Regions from separate parts of the Solibacillus sp. genome, predicted to be linked through region 3. Evidence: predicted binding sites of a transcription regulator. Region 3 holds the regulator's gene; each other region holds the start of a gene.
What was found. Region 3 encodes Rex, which represses fermentation and respiration genes when NADH is low (regulators of the CRP and FNR family bind a similar motif). Its sites were predicted from a motif close to TTGTGAAATATTTCACAA; they were not measured.
Positions count from the first base shown of each region.

Region 1: the regulator Rex is predicted to act here: its motif matches at 1,528-1,545, upstream of ABS917_RS11985 (helical membrane plugin domain-containing protein).
Region 2: the regulator Rex is predicted to act here: its motif matches at 1,140-1,157, upstream of yeiL (transcriptional regulator YeiL).

Region 1 is NZ_JBELZM010000011.1:68,451-71,666, reverse strand. It holds gene ABS917_RS11990 (NAD(P)/FAD-dependent oxidoreductase) at 1-1,008, opposite strand, end outside; gene ABS917_RS11985 (helical membrane plugin domain-containing protein) at 1,044-1,472, opposite strand; gene ABS917_RS11980 (aldo/keto reductase) at 2,008-2,847, shown strand; gene ABS917_RS11975 (winged helix-turn-helix transcriptional regulator) at 2,922-3,216, opposite strand, start outside.
Region 2 is NZ_JBELZM010000002.1:146,490-149,705, reverse strand. It holds gene ABS917_RS02845 (MFS transporter) at 1-1,080, opposite strand, end outside; gene yeiL (transcriptional regulator YeiL) at 1,183-1,851, shown strand; gene ABS917_RS02835 (NupC/NupG family nucleoside CNT transporter) at 1,905-3,116, opposite strand.
Region 3 is NZ_JBELZM010000030.1:6,450-9,665, reverse strand. It holds gene ABS917_RS18355 (CPBP family intramembrane glutamic endopeptidase) at 1-402, shown strand, start outside; gene tatC (twin-arginine translocase subunit TatC) at 490-1,314, opposite strand; gene tatA (twin-arginine translocase TatA/TatE family subunit) at 1,332-1,559, opposite strand; gene ABS917_RS18340 (redox-sensing transcriptional repressor Rex) at 1,638-2,273, opposite strand; gene ABS917_RS18335 (ABC-F family ATP-binding cassette domain-containing protein) at 2,520-3,216, shown strand, end outside.

The DNA.
Region 1 (3,216 bases), on a different contig from region 3:
GTCAGCACCTTTAATTTGTGCAAAAATGTTGTAACCTGCAATTTCACCTTGCTGCCATGCTACTTGAGCAGTTGGCGCATAAGTTGGGCGGTCACCAGGATTTGGAATATGTGCTGATGCATCGCCAATAACAAATACTTCAGGATGTGAAGTAGATTGTAAGAAGTCATTGATTGTTGCTTTACCGCGATCTGCAGCTAAACCTGATTCAGCTACTAATGGAAGCGGAGCAACTCCACCTGTCCATACTAATGTGTTTGCAACGATCGGCTCACGGTCTTTTAATTGAATAACATTGCCTTCAACTCCAGTAACAGGTGTTGATGTAATGAATTCTACACCGCGCTTCGATAATGACTGAGTCGCACGATCGATTAAGTTTTCTGGGAATACCGGTAAGATTTTCGGACCTGCTTCAACTAGTTTGATTTTAAGATCTTCAAATTTAACACCGTATTTCGCAGCAACTTTAGGGAAGTGGTCAACGATTTCACCTACAAGCTCAACACCTGTTAAACCGCCACCGCCGATGACGATTGTAGCATCTGCTTCGTCTTTTGTTGTTGCATATGCTTTAATGCGTGCTTCGATATGCTCGCGAATTGCATTAGCTTCATCAACTGATTTTAATACGAAAGAGTTTTCTTCTAAGCCTGGGATTCCGAAGAAACCAGTTTGGCTACCTAAAGCAACAACTAATGTATCGTATTGTAATGTTTTGCCGTTTGAAAGTGACACATTTTTGCTTTCTACGTCAAAGCTGTTTACTTTTGCAATTTCCAAGTTGATGTCAAAACCTTTGAAAATCTTTTCAAGTGGTAATGAAACAGCACCTTCAGCAATTGTACCGCCAGCTAAACGGTGTAATTCAGTAATGATTTGATGTGTAGGGAATTGGTTTACAACTGTAATACGCGCTTCGTCTTTATTTAAATATTTACGAGCTGTTTGTGCTGCTAATACACCAGCAAATCCAGCACCTAAAATAACGATTTCTTTAGTTACCATATTAAAAATCCTCCAATAAGATTAGATTGTACAAATTATTTCATTTGTTTACGTTCAGATGCTACTTGTAAAAATGCATTAGCAAAACGTAATGCCCCTTGAACTTGTGGGTCTTTTAACATTTTTAATAAGCCGAAAACGCCTACTGTCTCATTGCTAACTTCAGCACGGTCTTTCGCTTCGATCGCTGTTTGTGCCAATGATTTAGCAGTACCAACAACTGGGCTGGCCATTTCTGTTACAGCAGCAACAGTATCATTTTTTAATGTTTCATCTGTTGCAACACTAGTAGCGAATTCATACGTTTTTGTTAATAATGTAGTCATCTCAGCCAATTTTGGTAAGTTATCTACTAAAGTAGTTAATGAAGCTTGTACCTCTGGCTTTAGTAACTGATCTAATACATCTAATTGCTCTTGTGTAACAGCCACTTTTTCTACCTGCTGATTATTCATTTCTGACATAATAACTCTCCTTTGCCATCACTTAATATTATTTTTTCGAAAATTTCATACCCGATTGTAAAAACTTTCACATACCATTCAATAAGCAACGATAGCACAAAGATTCGTTTGTTACAATTAGAAAACGGAAATAAAAGACCGAAAAACTTAATTCAAGAATATTCTGTAATTTTATTATTTAAAAAAATTTCGTTTTTATGTATTTAGCGTAATTTTGTGTATTTTATAATAAAAATTTCGCTTCATTATTTTTAATATTGAAAGTATTAAAACAGTTGTTTCTTATCTTTATTAAAGGTTAATTGGGTATTTATAATGATGGAAAACAAAAATTCTTTAGTAGTAAAAGTGTTTTACCCCCTTCCTTTTCCCCATCTTGTAATTTTTCTAAAAAACTTTCTCTTCAAACGGTTGATTTGACTCAATAGGAACCTCCACGTTGCTATGAAACGAAAAAGTGCGTACTTTTTTTAACTTTCAAGTAGATCCATAATAAAAAAGCAACGAAATACTTATTCAATTGGAGGAGCAATAAATGATAACTAGTTTACAGGATACAATCAAATTAAATAATGAGGTAGAAATGCCGGCACTGGGCCTTGGCGTCTTTCAGGTGGAAAACGATACAACGGCAGAAATTGTTAAAAATGCGATTGAGACAGGTTACCGTAGCATTGATACAGCCGCTATTTACGGTAACGAAGCTGGTGTTGGAGAGGGCATTAAATTAGCACTGGCTTCTACCGGTTTAAATAGAAAGGACTTATTCATCACTTCTAAAGTTTGGAACGCCGGTTTAAATTATGAGGAAACTATTTCAGCTTACGAAGAAAGCCTTGAAAAATTAGGACTGGATTATTTGGATCTATATTTAATCCACTGGCCGGGTAAAAATAAATTTGCCGAATCTTGGAATGCTTTAGAGAATCTGTATCTGGAAGGCAAAATCAGAGCAATCGGGGTTTGCAATTTCAATATCTCGCATCTGCAGGATTTATTGAAAGCTGCTCGTGTAACACCAGTCATTAACCAAGTAGAGTTTCACCCGCGTTTACAACAACAATCATTACGAGCGTTTTGTAAAGAACACAATATTCAGTTGGAGGCTTGGGCTCCATTAATGCAAGGCGGTCTACTTGATGATACAACGATTGCAAAAATTGCTGAAAAGTATGGAAAATCAAATTCTCAAGTTATTTTACGTTGGGATATTCAAAATGGGGTAATCACGATTCCTAAATCAGTTCGTAAAGAGCGGATGGCACAAAACGGCGACATTTTTGACTTTAGACTTACTGATGAAGAAATGCAGATAATTAATGCGATGAATTTAGATAAACGTGTCGGTCCAGATCCGGAAGCTTTTGATTTCTAGTTTAAATTGAAGATTTGAAAATTGCAGAGACGAAAAGCCTCAAGATCTTATTAACTTGAGGCTTTCGTTATTTATTAAGATAGCTTTTTCTCAGCAATATCATCATCTCGCTGCATAAGAAGAACTTCTTCACCATTCTCTTTTAATTTTTCAATGTGATTCTCGCCCCACGTGCAAAGTAAATTGAGCACCGGCTCCATCTCGTGTCCATATGGGGTTAAAGAATATTCAACTTTCGGTGGTACTTGGTTGTACACCTTACGATTAATTAAACCGCATTGCTCAAGCTCGCGTAATTGGGACGTCAGCATTTTCTGAGAAATGCCGGGAATTAATCGGCGAAATTCATTCGTACGTATTTGACCATGG
Region 2 (3,216 bases), on a different contig from region 3:
TAAGAACGCCAAACCTGGCTCGATTTCATAAAGTGCGCCACCTAATAATGTCAGAATCGCTGCACTTAAACTCATTGCAAGTGCAGAATAAATCCCCTGTGCATTTGGAATCTGTTCCTGTGGTAAAGCTTTTGAAAGATAGCGGATAAAGGCATAATGAGCCATCGCAAACGACAGGGCGTGAAGTGCCTGAGATATGATAAACATCGGCATATTCGGAAATGCGTAAACTAGTATCCAGCGAATACTCGAGCCAATTGCCGCTATAAGCAATAATGAAGAAGGCTTCCATTTTGTTAGAATTGTATCGGCCTTATAAAAATAAAGAACTTCAAATATTACTGCAACATTTAAAATCATGCCGATATAAAACGGATTTACATTCAGATCCTGCAAATAAATATATCCATAGTTATAGTACGATGCGTGTGCCCCCTGAAGTAAAATGACGACAAACAATACGATGATAAAGCTTTTTACTTCAAATAGTCCTTTCATTGAGAGCGTTTTTCCGTTCTCTCTTACAGGCACTAAGCTTAAAACTTGAGGTGCAGGCATGAATTGAATGATGAGCAATGCCGCTAAACCTAAAATCATCATCCACAAAATCATTTGCTCCCCGTACATCCCGCTGATCATACTGATGATTAATACAGCGACGACAAACCCAAAAGATCCCAACGAACGCGCTTTCCCATAATGTATGGATCCATGTTGCATTAACGTGGAAGCACTGCTCTCAACAGCCGGTAATAATGCCGGGTAAAAAGCACTGAACAGCAATGTCATTAAAAATAAGCCGCTGAATGAATTAATCGGTATGTATAGCAGCGTCACAATTAGTGAACTTGCAGTAAAAAAGATCAGCACATTTTTGTTGCTCATCACTTTAGAAACAAACGGGAAAATAAACATCGTTGAGATGGCCCGTGCAACCAGTCCAAAGCCCATTATAATGCTCGCTTCCGAAACCGTAAGCCCTTTATCATTAATAAGCCAACCTGTCCAATATGGCAGGAAAATCCCCCATGTAATAAAGAACATAAAGAAGTTTTTTGCGAGCCAACGCTGATTATTCATAGTCTTCATCCTTTTTCGTTTTTATTAAGTTGAATATTAACATGAGAAATACTACAATAATGTGAGAAATCTCATATTTTACTGGAAGGAGTTGCTCTATAATTGAGAAAGTTACCAATAGATGAAAGTCTCTCATATATCGAACAATACCCGATTTCCCAATATTTTTCGTTTGATATTGTACCATTTATCCATGTGTATGAATTCGATAAAGGCGAATTTATTTTCCACGAGCATTCCATCCCTGACTATTTGTATTACATGGTTGAAGGGAAAGCTAAATTATATATTACCCATAAAAATGGGAAAATCTCGCTCATCGATTTTATTACCGCGCCAACATTCATGGGCGAAATGGAATTGTTAAATGCTGAACGCTATTCAAAAGGCATTCAAACTTTATCAAAGTCAGTATGTTTTGCGATTTCGATTCAGGAAGTGAAGGAAAAATTATTAGCAGATCCTGTTTTTCTGAAAATGCTCTGTCTTTTTTTAAGTCACAAAGCAACTACAGCAACAGCAAAATATACACAAAACCAGGCCTATTCGTTGGAAAACCGATTAGCCTCATTTATTCTACTATCCTCAGATCAACAATTCTATAAAGAAAAACATACAGAAGTCTGTGATTACTTAGGTGTATCCTATCGCCACCTGCTATTTGTCCTTGCACAATTCAGCGAAGCCGGCTATATCACGAAGCAAAATCGCGGGTATGTTCTGACTAATCGGCCTGAACTGGAAAAACTCGCAGCAGAAATTACGTATTAAAAAAAGACTGCGCTAAAATATTTTTAGCACAGTCTCTTGAACACTGAAAGATATTAAATAAACATACCAGCAATTGCAGCTGATAATAATGAAGCTAATGTACCTGCAGCAACTGCTTTAATTGCAAGTTGTGCAATCATCGTACGTTTTTGTGGTGCCATACCACCTAAACCGCCGATTAAAATACCCATTGAGCTTAAGTTTGCAAAACCACAAAGTGCAAACGAAATGATGATGGCTGTTTTATCAGAAAACTCGCCGATAATCGGACCAAAGTTAGAGTAGGCAACAAATTCATTTAATATTAATTTTTGACCGATAAATGAACCCGCACGCACTGCTTCATCCCAAGGAACACCGATTAAAAATGCCAATGGCGCAAAGACATAGCCTAATAAACCTTCAAGCGTAACATTATCAAAACCAAACAATCCTGTGATGCCGCCTAAAATACCGTTTAATAAAGCAATTAACGCGATGAAACTTAATAGCATTGCACCAACGTTTACAGCTAATTTCAATCCGTCAGATGCACCTGCTGCAGCCGCATCAATAACATTTGTCGCTTCAGAATTACGCTCTAATTTAAAGTCATCTTCATTCACTTCTTCTGTTTCAGGAATCATTAATTTTGCCATTACCAATCCTGCAGGAGCAGCCATGAAACTTGCCGCCAATAAGTATTCTAGCGGAACACCTAACAATGAATAACCGATTAATACAGAACCTGAAACTGATGCAAGTCCACCTGTCATAACCGCGAACATTTGCGATCTTGTCATTTTATTTAAAAATGGACGAATTACAAGCGGTGCTTCTGTTTGTCCAACGAAAATATTGGCTGCGGCATTTACAGATTCTGCTTTTGTCGTACCTAATACTTTCGACAAGAAACCACCAATAATCTTAATGACAAATTGCATAATCCCTAAGTAATAAAGGACAGAGATTAAAGATGAGAAGAAAATAATAATTGTTAATACGCTCATCGCGAATACAAACCCGACATTATCCGGATTCGCTAACCCGCCGAATACAAAATTAACTCCTTCATTCGCATAGCTAATTAACTTTTGCACGCCTGCAGAAAGATCCATTAGTTTTTCTCGACCATACGACCACTTTAGTACGATAAAAGCAAAGATTAACTGTACAATCAATCCTGCAATTATAATTCTCCACTGAATTGCTTTACGGTTATTCGATAACCCGATGGCAATCGCTACGATTCCCAGAATACCTATGATTCCCCATACGTAATCCATGTATGTGCACCTTCTTTTTTAGTTTTGAAAACCTTTTCATTTGTAAATATTGACATCGAATTTCAGACGTCATATAAGTTTTTTTCATACTAACATATCC
Region 3 (3,216 bases):
TTTTTAGGGCAGACAATCGGTGCCTACATTGAGCTTGCTTTAGGAATTGATATGGGCTCGGAAAATACCGAAGCAATTATGGGTGTCACAAAGGTAGCACCTATTATGATACTTGCTACTGTCTTTTTAGGACCGATTTTGGAAGAGCTTGTATTCCGCCGTGTCATTTTCGGATCTATTATACAAAACTATAATTTCTGGATTGCGAGCATAATTAGTGCAATTGTATTCGCTGCGATCCATATGGATTTTACGCATATTTTATTGTATACAATTTGCGGTATGATCTTCGCATTTTTATACCATAAAACAAAGCGTCTTCTCACACCGATTATCGCCCATATTCTATTGAATGGTTTCGTCACATTTATCCAAATGAATGCCGATAAGTTTCAAGTATAACTATTGCCCGCTATGTAAAATAGCGGGTTTTTTTAATACCCCATATATAGAAAACAAAAAAACGCTACCTCAATCGATAGCGTTATCTTAACTATTATTCATCTGTTCCATTTGCCTGCGCTGCATTTCAAGTAGCTCCTCTACTTGCAGTTCACGTTCACGTTCTTCTTCTGCCAATATGCGTTCTTTTTCAGCCACTTCATATTTTCGATAACCGAGACGTGCAATGACAATGCTCAATTCATATAAAACAAATAGCGGTATCGCAATAATGATATTCGATACTAGATCAGGCGGTGCCAGCAATACCGAAATTACGATTAATACGAAATATGCATATTTCCGAAATTTCACCATAAGCTTCGGATTGATGATTCCGAGACGTGAAAGAAACAATGTAACAACAGGCAATTGAAATAACACTGCAAAGGGTACAATTAACTTAATTAGAAATGAGAAGAATTCATTAATACCGATTGTTTGCGTAATATTCAAATCATTGGATAAATCCGTCATAAAGCGCATTATAAATGGAAATAGCACAAAATAAGCAAAGGCTATTCCCCCTATACACAGTACAAAAGCATACGGAATATATTTCAATGTTGCCTTACGTTCAGCCTCATGCAAACCAGGTGTTATAAACGCCCATAGCTGGTACAGCAATAATGGCGATACAATAACGGCAGCTACAATAAATGTAACTTGTAAATAAACGGTTAAAGGATCTGCCGGACTAAATGCGTTCATCGAAAAACTGGCAGCTAAATCACTGCGTTGAATGTATCGAATAAGTGGTTTCGCCGTATAGAAACCGATGAAAAGAGCCATCACGAAGAAAATCGCTACGAAAAATAGACGTTTTCTAAGCTCTTCCATATGTTCAACTACGGTTAATTCTCTTGAATTCATAGCAAGACATCCTTATTTTACTTAACTTCGTTTTTTTCGTTCTCTTTATGTTCAATCACTTTTTTCTTTGTATCGAAATCGTCATCGTCATCCGTCAAGCCTTTCGTAGCGCTACGGAATTCACGTAAAGTTGTCCCCATCGCACGACCTAATGATGGCAATTTTTTGGGTCCGAATATTAACAAAGCAATCAGTCCAATGATAATCAGGCTCACAGGTGTAATCGCATTTAGATGTACAATCACTATAGCCACCTCCTCTATTATTATGTATATTTTACATTAATTAACTAGAATTTGCTATTTATAGTAATGAACATTTTGTTACTTACCTGAGTTTCGTACTAAATACGTAAGTGCCTGTAATTCTACCGATAAATCAATGTTCATCACTTTGATTGTGTCGGGAACAGATAATCGTACTGGTGTGAAATTTAATATACCTTTTGCATTTATTTTAACGAGTCGGTCTGTCATCATTTGGGCTGAGCGGGATGAAACCGTCAATATTGCCAACTCCGCGCCAAATTCCTCATACATTTCCTCCAAACGATCCGGATGGAATACTGGAATATCACTAATCGTCGTTCCTTCCATCGGTGCCTTCGTATCAAATGCAACAACGATACGCGTGTTATGATTTTTTTGGAAGTTATATTTTAGTAAGCCATTCCCCAGATTCCCGACCCCTATTAATGCAACATTCATCGCCTCGTCCTGGTCCAGAGTTTGACGGAAAAATTCGAGTAAATACTGGACATCATATCCATATCCCTTTTTACCGAGTGCTCCAAAATAGGAAAAGTCACGTCGAATCGTAGCCGAATCTATTTTCATCGCATCACTTAATTCCTGTGAAGAAATACGCTTTTTACCTTCAGTTGCGAAGTTTTTCAAAAATCGATAATAAAGAGGAAGTCTTTTTGTTGTTGCTTGTGGAATTTTTACTTCTTGTTTCACACATTCTCCTCCTATGTACATTTGGAAATCTTTTTCAAATAATGCCTCCGTATAACCTGTCGAGGATGACCAACGTGATTTAATCACGTAGTTGGCGCCCAAGCGGTCTCACACGCATAACATGAACTCCACTCTTTGTGCAGAAGCAAGTTAATCTTACTAAACAAGGAGCGACAAGTAAAGTATCCATCGTTGCGTACAATGTTCGCATCCATTAAACTAAATAGGAGAAACTGAGGTGTAAACATGATTGTCTTACAAGTAAATCAATTATATAAATCCTTTATTACAGATGAAATATTAAGCGGTGTAAAACTAGAAGTACAGCACCGTGATCGTGTGGCATTAGTAGGACGAAACGGCGCCGGCAAGTCCACGCTATTAAAAATAATTGCCGGACAAATGAGCTATGACTCTGGTGAAATTATTATTCCAAAAGATATTCAAATCGGGTATTTAGAGCAGCATGCAGGCATCGACTCTGAACTTTCGATTTGGGACGAAATGATGACAATTTTCGCAAATCTGCAAAATCAGGAGCAAACGCTGCGTCACATTGAACAGCAAATGGCCGATCCTGCAATATATGAAGATAGAGAACAATATGCACGCATCATGGCAGAGTATGATCAGTTGCAGCATGATTTCAAAGATGCAGGCGGTTATCAGTATGAAGCCGATACCCGCTCTGTTTTACATGGGATGCAATTTTTCCCTGAAGATTATCAGAAGCCGATCCGCTCTTTATCCGGCGGACAACGGACACGACTAGCCCTCGCTAAGCTTCTTTTGTCTAAACCCGACCTTCTTATTTTAGATGAGCCGACCAACCATCTGGATATTGAAACACTGTCTTGGCTGGAAGGCTATTTAAAAGGTTATAATGGCGCGATTTTAATCGTTTCGCATGACCGTTATTTCTTAGATCAGGTCGTGTCGATTG